DNA from 2 places in the Shewanella sp. GD03713 genome. Region 1 is predicted to be linked to the other one. Evidence: predicted binding sites of a transcription regulator. Region 1 holds the regulator's gene; the other holds the start of a gene.
The links. Region 1 encodes sigma-54, which starts transcription at its own class of promoters, with help from an activator protein. Its sites were predicted from a motif close to GTTGGCACGNNNNTNGNNT; they were not measured.
Positions count from the first base shown of each region.

Region 2: a site for sigma-54 is predicted at 1,932-1,950, ahead of N5E87_RS14440 (DUF3192 domain-containing protein). Genes of this name have one in related genera too.

Region 1 covers NZ_JAOCIW010000001.1:767,182-774,497, reverse strand. The annotation lists gene lptC (LPS export ABC transporter periplasmic protein LptC) at 1-136, shown strand, start outside; gene lptA (lipopolysaccharide transport periplasmic protein LptA) at 123-674, shown strand; gene lptB (LPS export ABC transporter ATP-binding protein) at 671-1,402, shown strand; gene N5E87_RS03450 (RNA polymerase factor sigma-54) at 1,508-2,983, shown strand; gene hpf (ribosome hibernation promoting factor) at 3,012-3,299, shown strand; gene ptsN (PTS IIA-like nitrogen regulatory protein PtsN) at 3,302-3,745, shown strand; gene rapZ (RNase adapter RapZ) at 3,742-4,596, shown strand; gene N5E87_RS03430 (HPr family phosphocarrier protein) at 4,583-4,858, shown strand; gene mgtE (magnesium transporter) at 5,071-6,435, shown strand; gene N5E87_RS03420 (molybdate ABC transporter substrate-binding protein) at 6,510-7,316, opposite strand, start outside.
Region 2 covers NZ_JAOCIW010000001.1:3,263,546-3,270,861, forward strand. The annotation lists gene N5E87_RS14425 (IS4 family transposase) at 1-761, opposite strand, end outside; partial or broken gene N5E87_RS14430 (GNAT family N-acetyltransferase) at 854-1,066, opposite strand; gene N5E87_RS14435 (DUF2789 domain-containing protein) at 1,211-1,444, shown strand; gene N5E87_RS14440 (DUF3192 domain-containing protein) at 1,494-1,892, opposite strand; gene N5E87_RS14445 (hypothetical protein) at 2,040-2,423, shown strand; gene N5E87_RS14450 (Zn-ribbon-containing protein) at 2,423-3,196, shown strand; gene syd (SecY-interacting protein) at 3,299-3,949, opposite strand; gene queF (NADPH-dependent 7-cyano-7-deazaguanine reductase QueF) at 4,009-4,869, shown strand; gene N5E87_RS14465 (sporulation protein) at 4,964-5,704, opposite strand; gene N5E87_RS14470 (hypothetical protein) at 5,766-6,287, opposite strand; gene N5E87_RS14475 (4'-phosphopantetheinyl transferase superfamily protein) at 6,456-7,316, opposite strand, start outside.

The sequences.
Region 1 (7,316 bases):
GATAATGACCTCTGACCGCATCATTTACGTCACAGGGAAAGATTTTAATATTCAAGGGCAAGGCCTTTATGCCGACCTTAACGCGCAGGAAGTGCAATTGACCAGTCAGGTAGTAGGAACCTATGAAGCAAAATAACATATTACTTGCCGGCCTAATGCTAATCACCAGCATGAGCGCCTTCGCCAAGGTTGGTGACTTACAGCAAGAAGTGAAAATTAAAGCCGTTAGCCAAACTGCAGACATTAAAAACAACCAGATCATTTTCTTCGGTCCGGTTGAAGTCACCCAAGGCTCGATTAAAATCCATGCGGATCAACTACGTGCATTTTCTGCCGAAGGGGAAAACAGCAAGATTTTAGTGGCAACCGGTAATCCTGCGACTTATAGCCAGATCCTCGACGATGGACGCCCAGCTTCAGCGAGCGCGAAAGAAATTCGCTACGAAATGGCGACCCGCACCCTGACCTTGACAGGCTCAGCCAGCCTAGACCAAGCGGGTAGCCAAGTGACGGGTAACCTCATCCGTTACGATATTATTCAGCAAAAACTGATCGCTGAGAGCACGGGTAGCGGTGATGATCGCGTGATTACCATTATTCAACCTGACAACTATCAGGAAGAGATCAAGAACCAGCCCGCGGACAAACCTGTGAAAAAACAGGACTCTAAATGACCCAAATCACCTTAAAAGCACAAAATCTCGCTAAGAGTTATAAGAGTCGTCAGGTTGTGAAAGATGTCAGCCTGACGGTGAAAACGGGTCAAGTTGTCGGCCTACTCGGCCCAAACGGCGCGGGTAAAACCACCACCTTTTATATGGTCGTGGGCTTAGTCAAAAGCGATAAAGGCCATATCTTTATCGACGATGATGATTTAACCGCCGATCCTATGCACCTGCGCGCCCGTAAAGGCATTGGTTACCTGCCACAGGAAGCCAGTATCTTTCGCAAGCTGACCGTGCATGACAATATCATGGCGGTACTGCAAACCCGTAAGGAGCTCAATCGCGATCAACGCGAAGAAGAGCTGGAGCATCTGCTCGAAGAGTTCCATATCACCCATATCCGAGATAGCCAAGGCATGTCGTTATCGGGCGGTGAACGTCGCCGCGTCGAAATTGCCCGCGCCTTAGCGGCCAATCCTAAGTTTATTCTGCTCGATGAACCCTTCGCCGGTGTCGACCCGATTTCGGTTATCGATATCAAGAAAATCATCGAACAACTCAAGAGCCGAGGCCTTGGGGTACTGATCACAGACCACAATGTGCGCGAAACCTTAGACGTCTGTGAACATGCCTACATTGTTAGTCACGGAAACCTGATTGCCGAAGGAACTCCCGCAGAGATCTTAGACAATCAGCAAGTTAGGGCTGTGTACTTAGGTGAACAATTCAGGCTATAGTTACTTAAACAGAGCCAATTAGCCTTGAATTTTGGCTTATAAGCGCCATCAATATGATAACAAGCGGCCTAAATTCAAAATAATAACGTAGGGATCAGCGGTAACATGAAAGCGTCACTCCAGCTCAAACTGGGTCAACAGTTAACCATGACGCCACAACTTCAACAGGCCATTCGTCTGTTGCAATTGTCGTCATTGGAACTGCAGCAAGAGATCCAGCAAGCCTTAGACTCTAATCCTCTTCTCGAGCTGGAAGAGGAGCAATTCGACGCGCCTACCGAACGTAAGCAAGATATCGCCGATACCGACTTTAGCGAAACGACGGCCCAGCCACAGGAACAAGACAATTCCACTGTGGACATTGCCGAGTCGTTGACCAAAGAATCCCTGCCCGAAGAACTGCCCATGGACACCACTTGGGATGAAGTCTTTACCGCCTCGCCAAACTCAGGTTCTGGCGCCAGCCGTGAAGATGACATGCCCTTCCAAGGGGAAACCAGTGAAGGCCTGTACGAACATTTAGAATGGCAAAAAAACCTCACGCCCTTCTCTGAAACCGATTTAGCCATCGCCACCGCGATTATTGATGCCATCGACGATCAAGGTTATCTCACTCAAAGTACTGAAGATATCCTCGAGGCCATGGGCAATCCTGAGATAGAACTGGATGAGGTCGAAGCCGTACTCAAGCGTATTCAACACTTCGATCCCGTTGGTGTCGCCGCAAGGGATTTAAGCGAATGTCTGCTTATCCAACTCTCCCATTTTTCGCCGGATACCCCACACCTCGAAAACGCCCGCATGTTGATCAAAGATCATTTAGATCTGATCGCCGCCCGCGACTTTAGGTTGTTGATGCGTAAGACCAAACTTAAAGAGGACGAGTTAAGGGACAGCATAGCGCTGATCCAAACCTTAAACCCTCGCCCCGGTTTGCTCATCACCCCTGTTGATGAAGAATATGTCATCCCCGATGTGTCGGTATCGAAGAAAAACGGTCGCTGGGTGGTCGAGTTAAATCCAGATTGCATGCCAAAAATCAATGTTAATCAGCAATATGCAGCCATGGCGCGCAGCACCAAAAGCCAAGCCGATAGCCAATTTATCCGCGGGCATCTGCAAGAGGCCAAGTGGTTTATCAAAAGTCTTGAAAGCCGTAACGAAACACTGCTCAAGGTGGCAAACTGCATAGTGCAATATCAACAGGGTTTCTTCGAATACGGTGAAGAAGCCATGAAACCTATGGTCCTGAACGATATCGCTGAGGCGGTAGAGATGCATGAGTCCACCATTTCACGGGTGACGACGCAAAAATACATGCATACCCCAAAGGGACTTTTTGAACTAAAATATTTCTTCTCAAGCCACGTCGGGACTGATGATGGCGGTGAGTGCTCATCCACGGCAATCAGAGCCTTCATTAAGAAACTGGTTGCAGCGGAAAACCAGAAAAAACCATTAAGCGACAGCAAGATGGCACAGCTTCTGGCAGAACAGGGAATTAACGTTGCGCGCAGAACCATTGCGAAGTACAGAGAAGCGATGCTTATTCCCCCTTCCAATCAGCGTAAAAGTTTATAGCCTAAAGTGGAAATCGGAGGACGTTTATATGCAAATAAACCTGAGTGGACACCATATCGAGATTACTGAATCGTTACGGGCTTATGTTGAGGAAAAGTTTTCAAAACTTGAACGTCATTTCGAACAGATCAATAATGTGCACGTTGTGCTCAATGTTGAGAAAATGCAACAAATTGCCGAAGCGAGAATCAACCTCACCGGTGGTGAAGTCTTCGCGACTTCAGAGCATGCAGATATGTATGCTGCCATAGACGTCCTGATCGACAAGCTTGATCGTCAGGTTATTAAACACAAAGAGAAGTTAACAAAACACTAGCAATGGAACTTCGTACCATACTGCGGCCGGAATGCACGACCTGCGCCACTCCGGGCAGTAAGAAAAAGGTACTGGAACTTATCAGCGACTTAGCCGCTGCCCAGTACCCCACCCTCTCATCTCAAGAGATCTTCGAAAGCCTAGTGGCGCGCGAAAAGATGGGGAGCACAGGTATAGGTAACGGCATCGCCATTCCACATGGTCGATTAACCGATATAACACAACCCATAGCCATATTGGTGAAATGTGAGGAGCCGATAGCCTTTGATGCTATCGATAAACAACCTGTCGACATTTTATTTGCGCTGCTGGTGCCTGCTGACCAATGTCAACAGCACTTAAGCACTTTGTCCTGCATGGCTGAAAAGCTCAGCGACAAACAAATATTGAAGCAATTGCGCAAGACGCATGATGAAACGGAACTCTATCAGGTAATCACTGGATGAAACTGGTCATAGTGTCAGGGCGCTCAGGCTCAGGCAAATCGGTCGCACTAAGAGTGCTTGAAGATCTCGGCTATTATTGTGTCGATAATCTTCCGTTGCCGCTGATTGGCAGCTTACTCGAACAGCTCAAGGGCAGTAACGATCTCGTCGCCATCAGCGTCGACGTGCGTAACCTGCCGGAGCAAGACAAGGTACTCGTCAAACAGCTCGCAAGCCTGCCAGAGGGCACTGAACTTACCAGCTTCTTCTTAAATTCCAGCGATAAAGTACTGTTAAAGCGCTACAGCGAGACTCGGCGCTTACATCCCTTATCTAAGAGCCGAGTATCACTGCAAGAAGCCATCAAGCTTGAAGGCAAATTGCTCGAGCCCCTGTCACAGCAGATGGATCACTACATAGATACCTCGAATCTGAATATCTATGAACTCAGCGACCAAGTGCGGCAAATCCTGCTTGGCAGTGTCGATAAGGAACTGGTGATCAACTTCGAGTCCTTCGGTTTTAAGCATGGTATGCCAACCGAAGCCGACTTTATGTTTGATGTGCGCTTTTTACCCAATCCCCATTGGGAACCCGAGCTGCGCCCCCTTACCGGCTTAGATGAACCCGTTGCCGAGTTTTTAAATCGCCAGCCGCTGGTCAATAAGTTCATCTGGCAAATCGAGAATTTACTCGAAACTTGGTTGCCCCACTTAGAGCGTAATAACCGCAGCTATCTGACCATCGCCATCGGCTGTACCGGCGGTCAGCACAGATCGGTTTACGTGGCCGAACAACTGGCTAAACGCTTTAGCAACGGCAAACACAAAGTGAATGCCCGTCACCGAGAGTTAAACCATGCCAAAGCTTGAGCGCCAAGTCACCATCTGCAATAAACTCGGTTTACATGCCCGCGCCGCGACAAAGCTCGTGGTGTTGGCCTCAGAGTTTGATGCCAGCATTACGCTGATCCAAGGTGAAAAACAGGCCTCTGCCGCCAGTGTTTTAGGGCTACTCATGCTGGAAACGGGTATGGGTAAAACCATTACCCTGATTGCCGAAGGCCCAGATGCGGAGCCCGCGCTCAATGCCATTTGCGCGCTTATCGACGCTAAGTTCGACGAAGCCTGCTAATTGCCTCGACATCTCATCTCGATGCTCCCTACCGTTATTCAGTACCCTGTTTGGTTTTGATTTCAGCACCTTATACCAGTAAAACACATTTGTGACTCGACGCCCTCCCGTGCGCTAAATTACAATATACTGCTGCGCTTTGGCTTAAGTCCTTTGGCTTAAGTCCTCAACAGCCAAACGCCCCTATCCACCGTCGCCACTTTGGAGGAAACATGCCTGTAGAAGCCTCAGACAGCTTACAAGTCGAACAACGTCTCGACCAACTGAGCCATGCCCTCAATAGCGGTATGTTTGTGCATGTCAGGCAAATGCTGCAAAACATGGCGGCGTCGGATATCGCATTGATTCTAGAGTCCTCGCCCCCTAAAGCGCGGCAAGTGTTATGGCAACTTATCGATCAGGATCAGCTCGGGGATATTCTCGATGAACTCAGTGAAGAGTTAAAAGATCCGTTGATCCGCGCCATGAGCCCTGAACGGGTCGCCAAGGCTACCGCCAGTATGGATACGGACGATCTCGCTTATATCCTGCGAAGCTTGCCGGATACCGTCTATAAGCAAGTATTGCAGTCAATGAGTCTGCAAAACCGCCAGCGGGTGGAGCAGGCGCTCTCCTACCCCGATGAAACCGCGGGCAGCCTCATGAACACAGATACTGTGACCTTAAGGCCCGATGTGAATATCGATGTGGTACTGCGTTATTTGCGCCAACGGGGCAATCTGCCCGATACCACTGACACCTTATACGTGGTGGATAAGCACGATCGCGTACTCGGCGGGGTAAAACTTGCGGATCTGCTCACCTGTGATCCCAATACTCATATCAGCAGCATTATCGATACCGATATCGAGAGCATTCCCGTGGGCATGTCCGACAGCGAAGTAGCGCAGCTGTTCGAGCGCCATGACTGGGTATCTGCGCCAGTGGTCGACAGTGAGGGCAAATTACTCGGGCGTATCACCATCGATGACGTGGTGGATGTTATCCGTGAAGACGCCGAGCACTCCATGATGGGGATGGCGGGGATGGACGACGATGAAGACACCTTCGCCCCTGTGGTAAAGAGTACTTTCCGCCGCTCACTCTGGCTGACGATTAACCTGTTTGCCGCCCTGTTAGCAGCCTCTGTCAGCAATATGTTTGAAGGCACAATCGAACAATTCGCCACGATTGCGATTTTAATGACGATTGTACCGAGCATGGGCGGGGTCGCGGGTAATCAAACCTTAGCCCTAGTGATCCGCGGGATTGCCTTGGGCCATATTGGCCAGAGTAATGCCCGCTGGCTGATTGGCAAAGAACTCGCCATTGGCTTTTTGAACGGCCTCATGTGGTCGATTTTGGTGTTTATCGCGGTATTAGTTTGGAAAGATGATATGGCGCTTGCCAGCCTGATTGGCGGCGCAATGCTCATCAATATGACAGTCGCCGGACTGGCTGGCGCCAGTATTCCGCTGATCTTAAAACGCTTGAAAGTGGATCCGGCGTTAGCGGGCGGTATGGTACTCACCACTGTCACCGATGTCATTGGCTTATTTGCCTTCCTAGGATTAGCGACCCTGTATTTAATGCACTAGCACAGGCCTAAGCCTTGCTAAAACGAGCAACAAAAATGGCGCCATAGGGCGCCATTTTTAATAGACGATTAGCACTATTTTTTAGGCGGCTGAAAGCCATAGCCCGTTAAAATCGCTTGTCCCTCAGGGGATAAAATAAACTCGGCCAGAGGCGCGGCCGCACTATTGGCATCCTTCAACACCAATAGGCCATAGTCGGCGCCAACGGCTAACTCTGGCGGTAAATCGACAATCTTGAGGCTAGGCACTTCTTTTTGTGCCAGCACCGCATTGGTGCAATAGGTTAAGAATACGTCCGCCAGCTTATTTTCCATCACCCAAGCATAGGGATTGCGATCTTTGGGTGGTTTAGCACTCTCTGGCCCACCCGTTAGCTGCAATGCTTTGGTTTCTAATGTGGTTTTTGCATTGGCTTTTAAAGCCTCGGCTTTCGCAAACACAGCCCAAGCATAATCCCCCGCGGGATCGGCTTTTGGCGTTGACGTCCCAAGCTTTATTTGCGGCGCGAGCAGGGTGTCTAATAAGTTCGCACTGGTGAGTGGTACATCCGCCTGGGCAATGGCACAGAGCTGGTTACGGGCAAACATTTGCACCTGTTGACCCGCTCCCGCATCGACTAAGGCCTGCGGGTGTTTCATATTCGCCGAAGCGAAAATATCCACTCGCTCACCCTCTTGGATCCGCTTGAGTAATAAGCCCGAAGGCGCATATTGCGCCGCGACTTTAGCGTCGGACTTCGCCTGATAGGCGGCAATAATATCGTTCATTGCCGCCTTTAAACTGCCTGCGGCCCTGAGTTCAATAGGGGTTGTCACCTCAGCGCTCATTGGCGCGCCTTGTACCATTCCCGCCATCAATGTCGCCCCTAAACTGATTGCTAA
Region 2 (7,316 bases), 2.5 Mb from region 1:
AGGTCTCGCCCTTCCTTATCCAGTTGCTCAACCACTTCATATTGCGTGTTGGATTTTATCGGCGTCATCCAGTGACTCGTCGTATGTTGCCGTTGCCAATTAATCATCAACTCGGCACTGAGGTAACAGCGGTCAAAAATCGTCAGGGAGTGAGCGGGGGCTGAAGCGGCCAGCTGTTTGGCATAAGAGACCTCTCCTGTCGAGCTGGGCCCAAAGACAACATCATGTAATAAACGACTTCGCAGCGATGTGAGGGCACATAATCGAACAATCGGGTATTCAGTATGGTGGTTTTCATTGTACTTGATGTATTGGAAGTGCTCTGCAAGACAGGCGGTATCATGGGTGCGGAACTGAGTGCCGTCGACAGAAAGTAAACTCAGTCCAAACCATTTGTCATCGCTATCTTCCTGCTGGGTCCAATGGGCTGCTGTCAGTTTAAAAAGCGCTTCCAAAGGTTGGGCGGTGAGGCGCTTTCTCGCTTGAGGAATAGCACTTGGTGCAACAGAATCCCCTAAGTGGTTGGAAAGCTTGAGGTCTAGTTTATCTAAAACTTCCGTGATGGGTTTATCCCGATACAAGCCAATACCGACAATTAGCCAAACGACAAGTTCGGCGGGTAACTTACGCCGTCTCATGCTGGCTTTATTGGTAGAATCAAGGGCTTGCTCTATCCATTCGAGCGGGAGTTCTTTTTGGAAGAGAGCCAGTGATTCTGGTGCAGCAAACGTATCGACATCAATCAGCCAGTGAGCCAACATAAAAAATACCCTCAGCAATTAGTGTACTGAGGGTATTGTTAACCATCCGTAGGATCGTTCAACTGATCAATGCCTTAACTGATCGGTGTTACGATTAAGGCTTGCTTCTCCTGCCAGAGCGCATTCAACTCTTCACGGATTGCGGCGCGTAATTTTTGTTCGTAGGCGAATTTGTCTGAAGTGGATAAGGCATCCACAAAGAAAGGGTCGTCATGATAGGCGTTGTAGAGAATCGAAGCGGCGAGGCGTAAATCTTCGGCGGTGAGATAAACTGCACGGCACTCATCCAAGGTATTATTGTCCATTATTAGAATTCCTTGATTTAGATCACACTCTTAGGAGTAATTATCACTGTATCAAGGAAACAAAAAAGTGCAAATTTTAATCATAGATTGCATTTTTCAGTGAGTTGCATACCCTAAATAAAGGCACACAGAGAGGATGCGAGCATGGATACAACGCCAGTCGATTTGAGTCATCTATTTGAACAGTTGGGATTAGCCAATCAAGCTCAAGCCATAGGGCAGTTTATTGCGACCCATCAACTTCCCCCTGAGACACACTTAACTGAAGCGCCATTTTGGACGCAGGCGCAAAAGAGTTTTCTGACCGAAGCATTAGAGGCCGATGCCCAGTGGACCGAACTTATCGAGCAGCTCGATGTGCAATTAAGAAAGCCCTAATGGCTTAGGGCTGACACTGAATCACTTCATGGCGAGTTGCGTTGAGTCGTTAAATTTTGCTGTAGGCGGTGTCGCCCCAACCAACTAACACACTATTACTTAAGACGATTGGCGTGCATTCATCCTTAGTGGTTTTACCGTCACTGTGGGTATGCTGGGTGCGATAAAAGAGTACCAACACTTCTTTATCGGCTTGGCCGTCTTTCTGCTGCAGATAAGATTCGCTAAAGTCCGAGGCGCCCATCAGGGTCATCACTTGGTCTTTGCTCATACCAAGGCTGAGCTTAGTCAGATTATTGCGGTTTTTGTCCTGTGTTTTTTCCCAAGATTCGTTGCTATCCCACTTAGATTCACTGTCGCCGACATTGACCACACAACCGCTAAGACCTAAGCTTGCTAACCCTAAAAACGTGACCGCGATGAGTTTGCGATTAATATTTGCGTTCATATTATGACTTCCTGTGTACTTGTTATAAAAATGCTTAAAAAGCAAAATCAATGCCAAACGGCAATACATTGATTTATAAGAACTAAAACAACCACATCACAGTAAGTTAGTGAAAAACACGATATACATTAAGGAATTTCACTTATTATGAGTCCGATTGACCAAGTGTTAGCAGCAGCGTGCGCACTCGAAGCCAGCGGTAAAACCCCAAGCCTTGCCTTGATAAAAAGCCGCGTCGGTAACAAAATCCCCATGCCGCTGTTAATCCAAGGATTACAGCAGTTTAAATCGATACCCAAAGCCGAGCGTGAGCGTTTAGCGGCCCAATCACAGCCCGTGGTTGAAGAGACTCATACCGCCGAAGCTTCGCCACTCACAGTCGCCACACTGGCGCAACAGTTAGCCCAGTTACAACAGGGCATTGAGCAAGCTCTCGCGTTAAAAAACAACGAGATCATGCAACTCAAAAATGAACTTATCGAGCTGAAACAACGTGTCACTCAACTCGAATCCCAAGGAAAATCCGCTTAATGTTTGTCACCGAATTGCGCTTTGAATGCTTTGCCGATACCACCATCAGTGCGGCAGAACGTGCCATCAATCAATTACTCGAAGCTTACCGTGCTAATGGCCAAATCCTTGGCCGCGAATTTGCCGTGGCCTATAATGAGGGCGAATTTCGAGTACGCCTACTCACGCCTGAAAAAAACAGTTTGAATCATCGTTATCACAGCCCGTGGGTGAAAAAAGCACTGGCGGAATTAACCGAGGCTAAGCTACTGGCGCCACGCGAAAAATTTATCGGTCAGGATATCAATTCTGAGGTGAGTAATACTGAGCCACCCAGCTGGCAACTGCTCTACACTAGCTATGTGCATATGTGCTCGCCCCTGCGAAGTGGCGATAACCTATTGCCCATTCCGCTGTACCAAATCCCAGCCACCTTTAATGGTGATCATAAACGGGTTATCCGCTGGCAAACCGAGTGGCAAGCCTGTGATGAGTTACAAATGGCGGCTGCCACTAAGGCAGAATTTGCTGCGCTGGAAGAATTATCCAGCCCAAACAGTGATTTATTTAGGAGAGGTTGGGACTTACGCGGCCGAATTGAATACCTGACCAAAATCCCCACTTACTATTATTTGTATCGCGTCGGGGGACAGGATCTGCAATCAGAGTTAGCTCGCCCCTGCCCACGCTGTGGCAGTCACGACTGGAAACTCGACGAGCCGCTATTAGATATGTTCCACTTTCGCTGCGAACCTTGCCGCATAGTGTCTAATTTGTCTTGGGATCATCAATAACATCCTGTACTGAAGCGCAAACTCGGCAGGCAAAATAGCCGAGTTTGCGAAACAGGTTTGCAAGAGGCTTTTTCAAGAGACCTTTGCAACATTTCCCCGCGCTTAACGCTTACCTATCAGGTTGTGCCACATACGTTTAAAGCTGGCAAAAATCCCCGGATGTTCGAGCGCTGGCATGGGCAATTCTTCATGTTTGACGGGCGGCGCGATACGTGGCGATAAAGCCTCAATAAATTCAGCTACACTCGGCGCCAATTGGGCAGAAGGAAGCTCGCCAGGGATTTCAACCCACACACTTCCATCGGCATTATCAACGGTTAGCATCTTATCGCCCTCATCGAGCAAACCAATAAACCAAGTTGCCGGTTGCTTGAGCTTTTGCTTCATCATTAAGTGGCCGATGATATTTTGTTGCAGGGCATCAAAATCCGCCTCGTTCCATACCTGCAACAATTCGCCCGTGCCCCACCGTGAATCAAACAACACGGGCGCCGCAAAATATTCCCCATAAAAGTGATTGATATCTGGCCACAATGTTAACTCAAGCGCATGCTCAACATTCGCAAAACTGCCGAGCTGTTCACGCTTAACGGGGAGCCAAGACACCGCCTCATCGGATGATTCATCAAACTCACCTTGAATACACAAAGATGGCTCGCCCTGCGGGTAATATCGCGGTAATTCGCCTAAAGTTGATAGGTAAGACTGATGATAGTTTTGCAAAAATTTATCGAGAGCAGGCAGACAAGACACTTAAGCACAATCCAATTTCGGGTATAATGTGCGCCTATTTTGACATGGAAACAGTATTGATGACACACAATCACGATCCCTATAGTGATGCAAAAGAGCTTGCCGGCCTAACCTTAGGTAAAGCCACGGATTACCAAGCCGAGTATGATGCGTCGCTGCTGCAAGGGGTTCCTCGCTCACTTAACCGTAACGCTATCAACCTCACGGCGGAAAGTTTGCCTTTCCACGGAGCCGATATCTGGACGGCCTATGAGTTGTCATGGCTAAACGCCAAGGGCAAACCTATGGTGGCTATTGCCGACATTCAGCTAAGCCATGAAAGCCAAAATCTGATCGAGTCAAAATCCTTCAAACTGTATTTAAACAGTTTTAACCAAACCAAGTTCGACAATATCGAAGCCGTGCAAAAAACCTTAGTGCAGGATCTCGGTGAATGCGCCCAAGGCCAAGTCACAGTGAAGATTATTGAGCCTAAGAGTTTTGGTATTCAACGCGTCGTCGAGCTGCCAGGCACTTGCATTGACGATCTGGACATCGAAGTCAGCGACTATGACTTTAACCCGGATTATCTTGAAAACAGCACAGATGACAAACAGATTGTTGCCGAGACACTCAATTCTAATCTGTTGAAATCAAACTGCTTAATCACCTCTCAGCCGGACTGGGGCAGTGTGATGATCCGTTATCAAGGGCCTAAAATCGATCGCGAAAAGTTACTGCGCTATTTGATTTCGTTCCGTCAGCATAACGAGTTCCATGAGCAGTGTGTCGAGCGGATTTTTGTCGATTTAAAACATTACTGCCACTGCACTAAGTTAACCGTTTACGCCCGCTATACCCGTCGCGGCGGCCTAGACATTAACCCTTACCGCAGTGATTTTGAGCACCCAGGCGAGAGCCACCGCTTAGCAAGACAGTAATCAACTTGCAGCAAAAAGCCCTGAGTAATCAGGGCTTTTTTATTGTCTGTTGTAAACTATTCAACCAAGCTCACAACTTAAACTGTACCTACACTTAGCCCAAATTCGCCCTAAAAATCTCTTGCACTTGGCTCAAGGTGGCATTGTTTGGCAGGCTGAAATACAAGTAACCATCGCCACGGAATGCGCGGTCAAGCTCAAGCAATACATGGGTTTGCTCGGCATCGCACACCAGAGAAACCTCTATCTCACGCAAACGATTAAAGCCCATATTGCGTGGTTTAAACTCTAGCTCTTGGTAACAACCCGAAGTGGAACGAAAGGCACGCGTATTGAGGAAACCTTGCTCCACATCGGCTTTCACCAACACAAAACCAAGGCCATCCATCGCCTTTAACACATGCTCGGCAATCGCCGTTGGCATAATGACCAGCGCATCTATATCGCTAGGGTCGAGCGCGGTATCTATGTCCACTCCCGTTTGTAACCATACCTGGGATTGATTATTGCGCACTGGGAGCTGAGTAAAGGGGGTTTCGGGGTGCAATTTACCTGAAAACGGGATCTCGCGAATTTCACCCGCTTGAATTTCAAAGGACTCAGTTAAGCGCCAGCTCGCCAAGCGATGGTTCTTAAAATAGTCGCCGTTATCGCTACTCACTTTCACCTTAGTCATTAGGGCTAAGTCGAGGCCGGAGATCTGCTGCGGCACATTACCGCCTTTAACGACGATAGTGGCATTAAAGATTTGTCCTGGCAGCAGTCGATTATCAATTAATTGGGTATCGACCGTCGCACCACCGATACCGACAGAGGCCAGCAATTTTTTAAACATGGGATTTCCTTATGTTGCTAAGGCTGCACGGATAAGCAGCCCTAATACAGCGGTTATTCAATTAATGAGCAGATTTGCACTCAAGCAATAATTGCTGGAAATGCGCGCCTAAATCCTGCTGAGCAAATTGTTCACTGGCGAGTACCATTTGCTTAAGGCTTTGCATGGCTTGCTCGATGCCCTGTTGTTCGATCAAACTTTTGGCATAGGCCGCCGCATCTGCGCCCTTTTGTAACAGGCTTGCGACTTGATCAAAACTCACCTCTTGCTCCATCACCTGCTGTAAATCGCCGAGTAATTCCGCCACCTTAGCTGACTCTACTAAGGCGCCTTCGACACTCACTAATTTACCGAGGGGATCTTGGCTGAGTTTTTCGGCCACACAGGCCGACACAGTGCCCGCCGCCGCACTTTGGGCGACCACATCGAGCCCGCGGCTGCGGATTTGCTCAACCACTTGTTGTAGTTGGGGATCTTGAGCAAGCCATGCCTGCTCTAATTGCTGTTTTTCATCGCCACCAAAGTAGCCACAGCCACCAAGCAGTAGCAAAGTGGTGGTCGATAAAAGGCATTTGAATTTCATGATTAACAACCTTGTCAGTGAGTTCTCTGGCGTGACTATAGCGAGCTAGGTTTAATCCAAAATGAAATATGAATGGAGGAATAACAAAGTCAGTGAAGGGACAAGAAACTGAATTAAAAGCAGTAATTCAAGAACGAAGGCGACCTAAGCCTTAGTGCGAAGGCCGCACTAGATGGCAGAGCATGCCGCCAGTAATGCAGTGATACTGGTCAGCTGCATCGAAATAGTGACCCTCGCCAACCTGTCATCCTGCACTAAGCTGTCACCATCAACCAAGCTGAGCCCAAAACGATATTCCTCATCAAGTCGGCCAAAATAACTCCGCCAATGTTGGGCATGGGAGCTTGTGGCATCCTGTGCAGTTTCAGGTTCAATCAGTAGCTTAATATTGGAATAAAGTGGAATACGCGATGGGAGTTGAAGATAAGAACAGGGCTTAGCTTGGCTTGGTGAAGCAAAGTTATCTTGCAGCTTGAGCTTGAGTTCAACCCTGTTCGGGGTGTCGACAGTTTGCAGCACGCCATCATCAACCGCCAGCAAACTGTTTGGTGCTAAGTCAAAGGCAAAGGATTTCAGCGACTGCGCTAAGCCCAAACCCGTTGCCTTGATGTAGGATTCCTTGAGTGCCCAAAGATCAAAAAAGCGCTGCCGCTGCGCATCCTCGCCCTCAAGGGCTAATAAGCCTTCGGCTTCAATCGGGGAGAAATAATGATTAAGGATCGGGTAAATATGAGTGCTGGCGCGGGCACGCTCTATATCTACACCCAAACCTAAACGGGGCTGCGCTGTGTTAGCAGTTTCTCCCTTGTCATCGTCTTGCGCTAAGGCAATCAATAACCAGTCGCCACTGTGGCTCAAGTTAAACTCAATGCCAGTACTCAAAAACTGCTCATGGTTAAGACTGGGTTTGCCCTTTGCCCCATACTCAAAACACCAATCTTGGGGCGCAATCTGTCGTTGGGAGGAGCAAGGTGAGGTTCCACCGCGAGATTGCAGCCCTTGAGATAAGACGCAGCGCAGCGCCGATCG